DNA from 3 places in the Priestia sp. SB1 genome. Region 3 is predicted to be linked to each of the others. Evidence: riboswitches for the same ligand, from Rfam matches in the RefSeq annotation. Region 3 holds a riboswitch; each other region holds the start of a gene.
What was found. Region 3 has a riboswitch for cobalamin ahead of WKH56_RS05160 (ribonucleoside-diphosphate reductase subunit alpha). Riboswitches for the same ligand answer to the same signal wherever they lie in the genome.
Positions count from the first base shown of each region.

Region 1: another riboswitch for cobalamin. It lies ahead of metE (5-methyltetrahydropteroyltriglutamate--homocysteine S-methyltransferase); the one in region 3 lies ahead of WKH56_RS05160 (ribonucleoside-diphosphate reductase subunit alpha).
Region 2: another riboswitch for cobalamin. It lies ahead of WKH56_RS28685 (ABC transporter substrate-binding protein); the one in region 3 lies ahead of WKH56_RS05160 (ribonucleoside-diphosphate reductase subunit alpha).

Region 1 is NZ_JBBJSS010000006.1:398,634-403,095, reverse strand. It holds gene WKH56_RS23995 (sugar porter family MFS transporter) at 1-763, shown strand, start outside; gene WKH56_RS23990 (metallophosphoesterase family protein) at 1,204-2,079, shown strand; gene WKH56_RS23985 (hypothetical protein) at 2,237-2,407, shown strand; gene WKH56_RS23980 (hypothetical protein) at 2,666-2,917, shown strand; SAM riboswitch class I at 2,998-3,108, shown strand; cobalamin riboswitch at 3,188-3,376, shown strand; gene metE (5-methyltetrahydropteroyltriglutamate--homocysteine S-methyltransferase) at 3,527-4,462, shown strand, end outside.
Region 2 is NZ_JBBJSS010000009.1:179,995-184,456, reverse strand. It holds gene cobD (threonine-phosphate decarboxylase CobD) at 1-651, opposite strand, end outside; gene cbiB (adenosylcobinamide-phosphate synthase CbiB) at 626-1,612, opposite strand; gene WKH56_RS28690 (adenosylcobinamide amidohydrolase) at 1,617-2,225, opposite strand; gene WKH56_RS28685 (ABC transporter substrate-binding protein) at 2,314-3,273, opposite strand; cobalamin riboswitch at 3,533-3,665, opposite strand; gene WKH56_RS28680 (thioredoxin family protein) at 3,756-4,070, opposite strand; gene WKH56_RS28675 (YpjP family protein) at 4,259-4,462, opposite strand, start outside.
Region 3 is NZ_JBBJSS010000001.1:996,355-1,000,816, reverse strand. It holds gene menC (o-succinylbenzoate synthase) at 1-317, shown strand, start outside; cobalamin riboswitch at 596-781, shown strand; gene WKH56_RS05160 (ribonucleoside-diphosphate reductase subunit alpha) at 915-3,158, shown strand; gene WKH56_RS05155 (ribonucleotide-diphosphate reductase subunit beta) at 3,175-4,218, shown strand; gene WKH56_RS05150 (hypothetical protein) at 4,248-4,451, opposite strand.

The DNA.
Region 1 (4,462 bases), on a different contig from region 3:
TCGTTCCTCAGCAGCGGAAGTCGAAGCTGAAGTATCTGAAATTCAAAGCGTAGCTGTGCATGAACAATCAGGCATTAAACAGCTGTTTCATAAAAAGTTTCGTTTAGCATTAATTATCGGTGTCGGAATGGCAACTTTTCAGCAAATTCAAGGCTCAAACTCGATTGTTTATTATGCAACAAGCATTGCCCGTCAAGTTGGTTTAGCGCCGCAGGTAGCTGCTGGTTTTACGGTTATTGTTGGGGTAATCTTCGTTGTGACAACACTTATTTTTCTGCAGTTTGTTGATAAATTTAATCGCCGTACTATTCTTACGGTTGGCGGAGCGGGAATGGCTCTTTCCTTTTTTACCCCGGCTATTCTTGGAGCAGTAGGCGTTAATGAATCCGTCGTGAACTGGGTTACGTTAATTGCACTTTGCTGCTTTATCCTGTGCTATGCGTTTTCTTGGGCGCCGCTTACGTGGATCATTGTAGGAGAAATTTTCCCGCTTTCTGTACGCGGAATCGGTGCTGGTATTTCATCTGCCTTTAACTGGACAGGATCGCTTGCAGTAGGGCTTGTGTTTCCTATTTTAGCCGATCAGTTTAGCTTAGGTGTGATCTTTTCAACGTTTGGGATCATTTGTATTCTCGGATTATTCTTCATACGCTTTGTAGTTGTCGAAACTAAAGGGCGCAGCCTAGAGCAAATTGAAACAGACATGGCAGCTCGTTCTGAAAGAAATTCGTTAAGTCCAGTTGAGCGTAATAAATATGTTTAATTGTCGTAAATGTTTCAAATGTAAGGTGCTGAGATAAAAATATTTTAGCCGAAGTGAAAAACGAACCACTAATCAAAGTGTTTGATTAGTGGTTCGTTTTTTATGGTGAACGCAGGTTTCAGCTGTTTCATTTCTTCTAGCAGTTGATTGGAGAGCAAGGCGAAGACTCCTGCGGGGCAACAAGCGGTTCAGCTCATGTCGGCCTTTGCTCGTCTTTGGATTATGCTCCAGCTCTTATTAATAGATACTGAGATTCTAGCTTTTATGTTGTCCTATCCGTGCTTAACAAAATGAAAGAATAGATAGGCTATGGAAACTCATTTAAATGTGCGTTCTTCTTACAAGAAGATAGTGACCTTCATCAGCAAATTTCCATATAAATAAGTAAGCTTGTTTACTTTTAACCAATTTTATTTAGTAATAGGAGGATTAACTAGTTGATGAATTTGACGCTTCATGAACGTTCTGAAAAGTTATTAAAGCAAAGAATTAAACAATTAAATCCGAGAGATCCATTCAACTTTGTTTTTATGGGCGACAGCAGAGGTGACGGACCAAACGATAATTGTTACACGATGAGCGGTGAATTTGAGCTTGTGTTAAAAAAGGCGGTGGAATTGAATCCGCTGTTTATTATTCATGGGGGAGACACCGTGTATACAGGAGAAAAGAGGTATTTGGAGCACTTTGTTAAGGTTGTCGAAAAAATAGCACCAAACATTCCCGTGTTTGTATGCGTAGGGAATCATGATGAATTAAACCTTGAAGAAAGCAACCTCGAAAACTTCAGAGCCACTATCGGAAAAGTGCACTGGGTCATTGATATTCCTGTCTTTAACTTCCGGTGCATCGCATTAAATAATATCATCAGTCCCAAGAATAAAATATATGGATTTACAGATAGAGAGCTGAATTATTTAGAGCAGCAGCTAGAGGATGCTCCTCGTAATACCGTTGTAGCCATGCATGCGCAGCCAAATATTGGCCGGTGGTCAGACCTGGGAGGTTTTCCTGTAACGACTCCTCAAAGTCAAGAATTTTTTGATTTAATTCAAGAACATCGCGTGAAAAAAGTGTTAGTTAGCCACGTGCATGCGTATGACGAGCAGTTTATTAGAAAAAACAGAAACGGGTCGTTTACGCTTGGAAGAGGCACTGATTTTGTATTATCAGGAGGCGCGGGTGCTCCCCTTGATTTTGAACCGCCTTTAATTTTAAATAATTATAATTTTACGGAGTTTTTTGTTAGCCGGTACGACATTTTAGGACCTCTTCTTTGGAAGGATTTTGGACGACCTCGAAGAAGTTGTTTGTAAAAACAAGAAAGTAGAAAGCTAGGTTCAAAAAAAAGAGGCTGGGAAAAAAGGGTTTTAGGCGAAATGAAAAATGAACCACTAATCAAGCATCTTGATTAGTGGTTCATTTTTTTATTAGGGTAAACGTAGATTTCATGTGTATAGGTCTTTCTAGTAGGTGATTGGAGGACAAGACGAAGACTCCTGCGGGAAAAGCGGAACAGGTGAGACCCCACAGGAGCTTATGCGACGAGGAGGCTCAGCGACCGCCCGCGGAAAGCGAAGTCTTATACGGAAATCAACTGCGGTGTCACAAGCGATTCAGCTCATGAATCCCATTTGCCTTTAGATTGGATTCACTTCGTTATGTCTCAACCTCTTTTGGAAAACCGTACGAAACCTTGTAGCAGAAGGCTAAGCCAAGCGTTATAATAGATAGTGAATGATGATATATTCTCTATATTTGTCATATATTTGTATTACATATGTAATTGAAGAAAAACATTCACTTGATATACTGTTTAATGACTTAACTTTATCTTAACATTCACAGTGAAATGCCTGTTTATAGAAACTTAGAACATACACAGCAAATGGAGGAGCTATCATGGCAAACGAAAAGATGCAAGAAGGACTCAATCGTTTTATTAAGGAAGATTTAAATGACCTTTTAGGTAGACTGTTCCCCCTAATGGACCGAGAATGTGCGGAAGAAAAGAGAATGCTTATCGAAACGGCGGTAGAGTACATTTATTCTTCAGGGTATCATCAAGGAGCAAAAGACTTGATCGAAACACATCGAAAAGATGATTACAAATTATTAAGGCAAAAATTAGCGTCAACGCCTCCTGAAAACTAATTTTTTTGAAATTTCTTTTGACAACATAAATGTAAGGTGTTAAGATGACTTTACATTCAAAATATTATAAACAATTAAAACTCTTATTGAGAGAGGCGGAGGGACTGGCCCTGTGAAGCCCGGCAACCATTTAACAATCTTGTTAAAAAGGTGCTACATCCTGCAAAGCGTACAGCTTTGAAAAATAAGAGAGGATTTCATAGATACTATGCCTCTCTATTCATAATAGAGAGGCTTTTTATTTTATGTAAAGGTGTTTTGAATGAACAATTTCATAGAAATGCATCAGGTGCTGTGTAACGAATGTACGCAGCTTAAAAGGGAAGACCGGTGAAAAGCCGGCGCGGTCCCGCCACTGTAATGGGGAGCAACTTATTAACCACTGTTTCATGTTGAAATGGGAAGGGATAGGAAGCGATGAACCTAAGTCAGGAGACCTGCCTGTTGTATGCACTTAAGCTCTACGGGATATAGAGAGGAGTGAGGAATACGTGTTGAGAAAAACAGGCTATCTCAACTTTAGTTAAGTATGCGTATCATCTCTCTTTTCATTTCGAAAAGGGAGATTTTTTAGTTTAGCGATAAAAAAATATACAGGGAGTGGAAAAAATGAGCAGTGTAAAAAGTTCAAATGTAGGTTATCCAAGAATTGGTGAAAAACGAGAATGGAAAAAAGCGCTTGAGCAGTTTTGGGCAGGAAAGCTAGAGAAAGATATCTTTCTTCAGGAAATTGAAGCTCTTCGTCTAGGACATCTGAAAAAACAGCGTGACGCAGGAATTGAATTAATTCCAGTCGGCGATTTTAGCTTATACGATCACGTGTTAGATACAGCCGCTATGTTTGGTTTGGTGCCAAAGCGCTTTGAATATAACGGAGGCCCGGTATCGCTTGAAACGTATTTTGACATCGCGCGAGGAACAAAAGGTGCGGTAGCTTCTACGATGACAAAATGGTTTAACACAAATTATCACTACATCGTACCCGAGCTTGAGGAATGTACGCCGGCACTTGTAGAAAATCGCCCGCTTCAATTTTACAAAGAAGCAAAACAAAAGCTGAATATCAAAGGCAAACCCGTTATTTTAGGTCCAGTAACATTTGTGAAGCTGTCAAAAGGATATAAAAAAAGTGAGTTTAAAAAAGTAGTTGAACAATTTGTTCCTCTGTATGCGACTATTTTAGCTGAGCTTCAGGCAGAAGGAGTAGAGTGGGTACAAATAGATGAGCCGGTTTTAGCTACAACGCTATCAAAAGAAGACCTGGCGCTCTATAAAGAAGTCTATGAAGCTTTGAAAAAAGCGGCACCGAATGTAAAAGTCATTTTGCAGACGTATTTTGACAGCGTAGATTACTATAAAGAAGTAGTTGCTCTTCCTGTTCACGGAATTGGATTGGATTTTGTACATGACCGAGGCGAAAATCTCACGGCGCTTAATAAATATGGTTTTCCAACTGATAAAGTGCTGGCAGCAGGAGTGATTGACGGACGAAACATTTGGCGTGAAAACTTGGACGAACAGCTTTTAACAATCAGTGAAATTGAA
Region 2 (4,462 bases), on a different contig from region 3:
AAACATCTTTGTCATCGAACGCACAACAATGAGATGTTCATAGTTTAGAATAAGAGAATCAAATGAAGGCTGATGTTCGACAAAATCAATAAATGCTTCATCAATTATTAAGTATGTACCATGATGAGCAGCAGCTTTTACTACTTTCATCCATTCCTCGTGACTATACATAACGCCCGTTGGATTATTTGGGTGACAAATCCATAGTACTTTTATATCCGGAAGAATACTCATAATCAACTCTATATCCCAGCTCCAGCCATTTTCTTCAGCTAAAGGAACGTATGTCACTTCACATCCATACGCTTTACTTGCCTGTTCGTATTCGACAAACGTCGGCTGTACAATCCCCGCTTTCTCTCCTGAAAATAAAGAAGCAATAAGGAAAAACGCTTCAGCGGCTCCATTTGTGGGCAGCACTTGAGCAGCGGAAACATGATGATGAGCTGCAAGTTTATTTTTTAGTTCTGTTACTTCAGGATCAGGGTAACTAAACGCAGCTTCCTTGAATTCGTTCCACTTTTCGTGAAGAACAAGGGGAGCCCCTAAAGGATTTGTGTTTACGCTAAAGTCTTTTAGATGCGACAAATTCTCGGCCCCTATTGCTTTTAAAAAGACATTGGGGTTAGCTCCATGTGTAGGTAATAGCACTAATAACTCCTCCTAACAAAAGATAGAATAACCACGTAGCATAGACCGTCCTTTTCATAATGAAAACAGCTTGTTCAATATGACCGGCTTGCAGGGGAATGAGTGGTTCGCCCATTTTTGCACGATTAGATTCTATGCCTTTATATGTATTAAGCCCGCCGAGTTGAATACCTAAAAGGGCAGCCACTGCACTTTCCCCGTATCCGCTATTTGGACTTGGATGCTTCTTAGCATCGCGCTTAATCAAACTCGTTACATGCCAAAGAGAATATTGGCTTTTTGCTACATTAACAGCGGTCATCACCACTGCAGTTAACCGACTTGGAATATAGTTTAATACGTCATCGGTTTTTGCACTAAAATAGCCGAACAGAAAGTAGCGGTCATTTTTATACCCAACCATTGAATCGCATGTGTTAATAGCTCGGTAAAAAAAGGCTAGGGCTCCTCCTCCTATAAATGCATAAAAAAGCGGAGCTGTAATACCATCACTTGTATTTTCAGCCACGGTCTCTACCGTCGCTCTGGCAATTTCTCCTTCTGATAAACGATCCGTATCTCGTCCCACAATCATGCTTACTTCATATCTAGCTTTCTCCATATCTCCTAGCTGAAGCGGCTTTTGCACCTTATAAGCAGCTTCGCTTAAGGAACGAGTGGATATAGTAGTCGCAATCATTACCCCCTCTACTAAAACACCTAGTATAAAATGAACTCCGTACAAAGCATGAAGGAATAAAAAAGGAATAACTCCTGCGAGCACCACCATACTTATCACAAGAAGCAATCCTTTGAATCGTTTTCCTGCGCCTTTATTTAATCTGGAATCCATCCAATAAATCCACTTGCCAAACCAGCGAACGGGATGCGGCCAATTTTCTGGGTCGCCTATGATTCGGTCAATGAGTAGAGCAATCGTCATGGCTGTCAGGTGTGCAATCATCGCTTGTGCAATACTCATTTCTTCACCTCTTTTCCTTAAGTGCCTGCTCTAAGCTTATTTTTACCAGCTTGGCTACCGCTTGACCTAAAGCGGTCATAGAGCCTGCATATTCATATAATGGTCCTTGCTGAGACGCTGCAACTGAGATACTGTCCGTAGATGTTCCCGTAGCAATCGTCTTTGTAGCTGGATCTATGACACCCAGCTGTGACAGCGTTTTTGTTTTGGCTTCTGTAGCGGCAATAAAAAGCTGTAAAAACGCTGCATCCGTAAGCGTGCCTTCCACGAAAAAAAACATATTAATTGTACCGGGAGAGGAATAAAATGGAACAGCTTCGTCAGCTGTAATATCTACTGCGTTTCCTACTCCAGCCGTTATCACGGAAGCTACTCTTACTCCGTAGCCTTCGTAACAGTAAACCGCTCTTTCTTTTAACCAAACCGCTGTCATCAACCCTACGATTTGCTCATGGCGCACATTTTCTTTCATCAAATATTGCTCATACTCTAAAGAAGGAGTATCTGAATAATAGTCTTTATGAACAAATCGATTGTAAAAGGTGTCCGTTTCCATGATGCCTGTTCCTAAAACGCCTGAGCTGTATGTTTTATAAGAAGTCTCGGTTTTCATGATTAAAAGCTCAGGCCGTTCTTCAATTTTAAGATGTGAAAAGGGACCAATCCCCTTTTCAATTCGAACTGGAATATGGTCCCTCTTTTTATTTATTGTACACCTCAGGGTATACTGCTTTTGCTAAGTCCTCTAAGCCATCTACAATACGAGGTCCTAAGCGGTTGATTTTGTTTTGATCAACCTTTTCGATGTTCCCCTCTTTTACAGCAGTCATGCTGCTCCAAGCGGGACGCTTCATAATCTCATTTTTGTCTGCATCATACGTTGCGATAATAACGTCAGGGTTTAACTTAACAACTTGCTCTTCAGAAAACTTAACCCAACCCTTTTCACTAGCCGCTACGTTATCAGCACCGATCATAGTAAGCATTTCGTTCATGAACGTACCTTTTCCTGTTGTATAAATCTCAGGAGCTCCCGATACCTCTATCCATACTTTTTTACGATCTTCTTTTGAAATCGTTTTTGCTTTTTTCTCAATTGAAGCTACTTTTTCTTTCATGTCTTTAATTGTTTGATTAGCTTCTTTTGTTTTACCCGTTAATTTACCAATTTGCGTAATAGAATCATAAACCGTATCAAACGTTGTTGAATCTTTTACAACAAATACCGGAATACCCGCACTTTCAATTTGTTTAAATACTTCATCTGAAACGCCCATACTTGAAGCGTGTGCCAGCACTAAATCAGGATTTAAAGCAATAACTTTTTCTGCATTAACGTTCATATCTCCCACCTGCGCTTTTTTCTTTACGCTTTTAGGATAATCATCGTTGCTTGTGACACCGACTAATTCTTTCTCAAGGCCAAGGGCATATACAATCTCCGTATTACTTGGCATTAATGAAACAATTTTCTTAGGCTGTTTTTTCAACGTAATTTCTTTATCACGCGCGTCTTTTACCTTCACTGGAAATGCAGCTTGTGACGTTTGTTCTGTATCTTGCTTCGTTTTTTTATCACTGTTGCTTTGGCTGCCTGCACCGCATGCAGCAAGTACGATGACTAACAGCGCAATAATGGAATACGAAAGCCATTTTTTCATCTAAATACTCCCCCTATATATTGTTCATTGTGAATACGAAACCTCCACGTTAAAGAAAAAGCAAATGATCATGCAAAAAGCAGCGCTATCCCGTTTTTTCCGCTTTGACTATGTATACTGCTCGGCAGCAGCTTCAAAATAAAAAAGCTTTACTTTCAATTGAAAGCAAAGCAGGTAACGTCAAGATAAGCAGGAAAAGAATCCGTTCACTATACTTGATATGTATGTTCATTACCCTGCTTCACCCTTCCTCGAAGGTTTCACAGCTAACAATAAGGCAGGTCTCCTGACTTACGCACAAAGCGCTTACAGTGGCGGGACCGCGCTGGTTTTTCACCAGACTTCCCTTTTCACTCAATCTTTAAATTGAGACCTTATTGCTTTACGATTATTCACTTGTCCTAGTATACCCCACTCATCGAAAAATGGAAATAGCCATTCTCACAAAAAAAGCTGCGAGAATGCTCTCGCAGCTTAGGGAATTAAAGAGTTGCTAAAAATTCACGGACCGCTTCAGGCGTTTTAGCATTTGCACTGTGCAGGTGCGCAATTTTTTCACCGTTTTTATATACAAGAAGAGAGGGAATACCCATTACATTGTTTTCAGCAGAAAGTTCTTCAAACTCATCCTTGTCAATTTTAAACCATGCTTTATCTGTATTTTCGTCAACGATTTCATCAATAAACATATCCAAACGTTTGCAATCAGGACACCACGTTGTCGTAAAAATCCCAACGCTTAGTGTTTCATTCTTAATTTGTTCGCGAAATTGTTTTTCTTCCGTAAATTGTTTCATTGTGTTACCTCCAGCGTCTATTCGTTCCTTCCTACAACTCTATAGTAAGAAGTCTGACTTCATTATAAACGATTTTTTTATCGTTGTGCTAATGTTTCAGCTTATTTAGACCATAACGGTTTTAGACGTAAAAAAATGCTAGCTTAAAAAAGCTAACATTTCGAAATTGTAGAATGTTGTGTCTATTATCAGCTGAACCACTTAGGCGGCATGTTTCGGTTCCAATAAATTTTCCCTAAATCATAATGCTTTTGAAAATTATCTGCGGCCGCATGATAGTGAAAATTAAACCAGTATCCATCTTTTGGAGGATTTTCACGCCGTACATGAAACCGTATTAAGTCCTGACCGGTTTCCCGGTCATATACATGGAAAATCTTTTCACCGTAGCC
Region 3 (4,462 bases):
TCGGTCGAGTTGGCGGAATGTCTGTAGCAAAAAAAATTCATGATTTATGCGCCCTACACGGTGTAAGGCTTTGGGTTGGCGGAATGTTAGAAGCCGGGATTTCACGAGCTCATAACATCGCCCTTGCCACACTGCCTTCTTTCACGATACCAGGTGACATTTCTGCGTCGTCTCGCTATTGGGAAAAAGATATTATTAAGCCCGAAGTAGAGGTAGAAGCCGGAGTAATAAAGGTGAAGGAAAAACCGGGGATCGGATACGATATTGATAAAAAGTTTATCAAAACAATCACAGCATTTGAAAAAGAATACAAATAATTAAAAACCGTTTTTTATGAAAAACGGTTTTTTTATTGATGTTGGCAATGTTTAGTAGAAAAATAGGACAAATTTTTTAAAAAGAGCACATTGTTCCATCAAGCGTGTCAAAACATGTTATGATGGAGTAGTTTGATGAAAAAAGTCGAAGGATTTTATCGTAAAAAACAAAATTATTTTTGAAAATAGGTTGATAGTTTTCTAAGTTGTCCTATATAATGTGTTTATAACATAACACAATATGTTGTTTGTTAAACAATAATAAAATACTATATTTTGTGTTTTCCAGTGAAAAAGGTGTCTGATAAAAAGACTTAAAAGGGAATTTGGTGAAAATCCAAAGCTGTCCCCGCAACTGTGAATGCTGATGAAATAAGGAGATCCACTGTGAGTAAACATCATGGGAAGGCCTTAAAGTAAAAAGAAGCATAAGTCAGGAGACCTGCCTTTTTTATGTCGTTTTATCTTCTTCGGGAGGTGAGAGGGTAGAGCGAGGATTGAGAAAAGACTTAGTGTCTTCTTCTATCTTCGTTCTATTCGCTCACCGAGGTACGGTGAGCGATTTTTTATTTTGAAGTGAAGAGAGGAGCCATATTTATGGTGAATACATTAAAGCCTACAATTCTACATGAATTAACTGCATATATTGAACGTTTAAAAAAAGAATTTACGCAGCTTGATTTTTCTTTGTATGAGGAAAAGGTTATTCAAACTGTTACAGTAAAGGAAAATATGACGGACGAAAAGGTTGCAAACGTACTAATTTTGGCAGCCCTAGAGCGTATTTCAATGGAAGAACCAGATTGGACGTACGTGGCGGCAGACGTCTACTTAAACGAACTATATCGAAAAGCAGCGGACAACCGAGGTTATGATAAAAAAGAGAAGTACGGTTCGTTTTATCAGCTTATTCAAGAACTAACAAAAATCGGCATTTATAATAAACAGCTATTAAAAACATATACAGAAGAAGAAATTAATGAAATTGCTTCAGTCATTATTCCTGAACGCGATCGTTTATTTACATACATTGGATTGCTGACATTAGCAGATCGCTATTTAGCGACATCACATGATAAGCGTGTATACGAATTACCGCAAGAACGTTTTCTTATCATTGCTATGACGCTGATGTCTCAAGAAAAGAAAGAAAATCGAACAGCATTAGTAAAAGAAGCGTACTGGGCGCTTTCTAGTCTATATATGACGGTTGCCACACCAACACTCTCAAACGCAGGAAAGAGCTACGGACAGCTATCTAGCTGCTTTATTGATACGATTGATGACAGCTTACGCGGTATTTATGATAGCAATACAGATTTGGCCACGCTTAGTAAAAATGGAGGCGGAATTGGTGTCTACCTCGGTCATATTAGAAGCCGAGGAAGTGATATAAAAGGTTTTAAAGGCGTATCATCAGGAACAATTCCATGGATGAAACAGCTAAATAATACGGCTGTAAGTGTCGATCAGCTAGGTCAACGACAAGGAGCTATTGCCGTGTATTTAGACGTTTGGCATAAAGACATTTTTTCATTCTTAGACGCGCGTTTGAACAATGGTGATGAACGCCAGCGCACGCATGATTTATTCACTGGCGTATGTTTGCCAGATTTGTTTATGGAAAAAGTAGAAGCACGTGAAGACTGGCACTTATTCGATCCTCACGAAGTTCGTACGCTGATGGGCTACTCGTTAGAAGATTTTTATGATGAAGAAGAAGGCAGCGGTTCGTTCCGCACTCGTTACGCTGAGTGTGTAAACAATGAACAGCTTTCAAGAGAAACAGTGCCTGCTATTGAGATCTTCAAGCGCATTATGCTTTCGCAGCTTGAAACGGGAACTCCTTATATGTTCTATCGTGATACGGTTAACCGAGCTAATCAAAACCGACACGCGGGCATGATTTACTGCAGTAACTTATGTACAGAAATCACACAAAACCAAAGTACAACGGTCGTAACAGAGGAAATTACGGAAGACGGAAAAATTATTATTACAAAGAATCCGGGCGATTTTGTTGTATGTAATCTTTCTTCTATTAACTTAGCGAGAGCCGTAACTGAAGATGTACTTGAACGTTTAATTCCAATTCAAGTACGCATGCTTGATAATGTTATTGAGTTAAATGATTTGCCGGTACTTCAAGCAAAGCTAACGAATCAAAAGTACCGCGCAGTAGGGCTTGGCACATTTGGCTGGAACCATTTGCTTGCCTTAAAGAAAATAGCATGGGAGACAGATGAAGCGGTAGCATATTGCGATGAATTGTATGAACAAATTTCTTACTTAACCGTGCAGGCAAGCATGAACTTAGCTAAAGAAAAAGGCGCATATCCATTATTTAAAGGCTCAGATTTTGAGTCAGGCGCTTATTTTGAAACACGTGAATACACGAGCGAAGCGTGGAGTGAACTGCGTAGCGAAGTTCAAAGCAATGGGATAAGAAATGGATATTTAATGGCTGTAGCACCTAATTCATCAACATCTATTATCGCGGGTTCTACGGCAAGTATTGATCCGATTTTCCGTAAGTTTTATTCAGAGGAAAAGAAAAACTATAAAATCCCAGTGACGGCACCAGATTTATCGCCAGCAACAAACTGGTATTATAAGTCCGTTTATTTAATTGATCAGCACTGGAGCATTAAGCAAAACGCCAAGCGCCAGCGTCATATTGATCAATCTATTTCATTCAATTTATATGTACAAAATGATATCCGAGCAAAAGAGCTGCTGGATCTTCATATGACGGCATGGAAAGAAAAATTAAAAACGACCTATTACGTACGTTCAACATCAAGTGAAGTCATTGAAGAATGTGAAAGCTGTCATAGTTAAAAGGAGTGAATAATTGATGACAAGCATGTTAAAACGAGAATTAATGAACGAAACAGCTCCGAACCGTTCGACAGGAATCATCAACGGCAAGAGCTCCAATATTCTAAACTGGGATGACGTCCGATTTTCATGGGCGTTCCCTAAATACAAGCGTATGCTAGCTAATTTCTGGACGCCGTTTGAAATTAATATGGGTCAAGATATTAAACAGTTCCCTCAGTTAACCGCTGACGAACAAGAGAGCTTTCTAAAAATTATTGGCCTGCTGGCGCTACTGGACAGTATTCAATCAGATTATGCTAGCAAAGTAGCTGACTATGTAACCGATTCTTCGATTAACGCTCTAATGATTATTTTAGCGCAGCAAGAAGTGGTTCATAATCATTCGTATTCATATGTTTTATCAAGTCTTGTACCAAAAGGAAAACAAGATGAAGTATTTGAATACTGGCGTACAGACGAAAAGCTTCGCGCACGAAATGACTTTATTACAAACGGATATAAAGCATTTAGCGAAGAAGCAACGGTTGAAAACTTTTTGAAGTCTATGGTATATGATGTTATTTTAGAAGGACTTTTCTTCTATAGCGGATTTGCGTTCTTCTATAATCTTGCGAGAAATCAAAAGATGGTGGCGACATCTACGATGATTAATTATATCAATCGTGATGAACAGCTTCACGTTGGGTTATTTGAAAAGATTTTCAAGGAAGTACTAAATGAAAATCCAGCTTATCGTACGGAGGAGCTAGAAACGTTTGTAGTTGAAACGTTCCAAGAGGCAGCTCGTCTTGAAATTGAATGGGCGGAATCTGTTATTGGAGAAAAATTCGACGGCATTACGATGAAAGAACTGCAGCAGTACATTGAATATATGGCGAATAAACGCTGTAATCAGTTAGGCTTCGGTCGAGCTGCTTTCCCAGAAGCACCGATTGAAAATCCTCTTCGTTGGATTATTGCTTATCAAGAGGTAGATTTAGGGAAAACCGATTTCTTTGAACAGAAATCACGACAATATACAAAAGCATCAGATGCAAATGGATTTGATGATCTATAAACACAAAAGCTGACTAATTTCCTTATTGATTAGTCAGCTTTTTTTAAGTGAATAAGTCCAAGTTCTAACGCACGTGTGGTAATTAAGTCATCAATTTCTTCTGGAATGTTTTCAAGTGTTCCCCATTTGTATGTCCATAAATGAGTAAATGATTGTACATAGATTGGAAAGGTTTGTTCATTTGCTTTTATGGCTTCTTCTTTAAAAAAATGAATCAGTTGTTCAGTCTTCATACTAGTCTCCT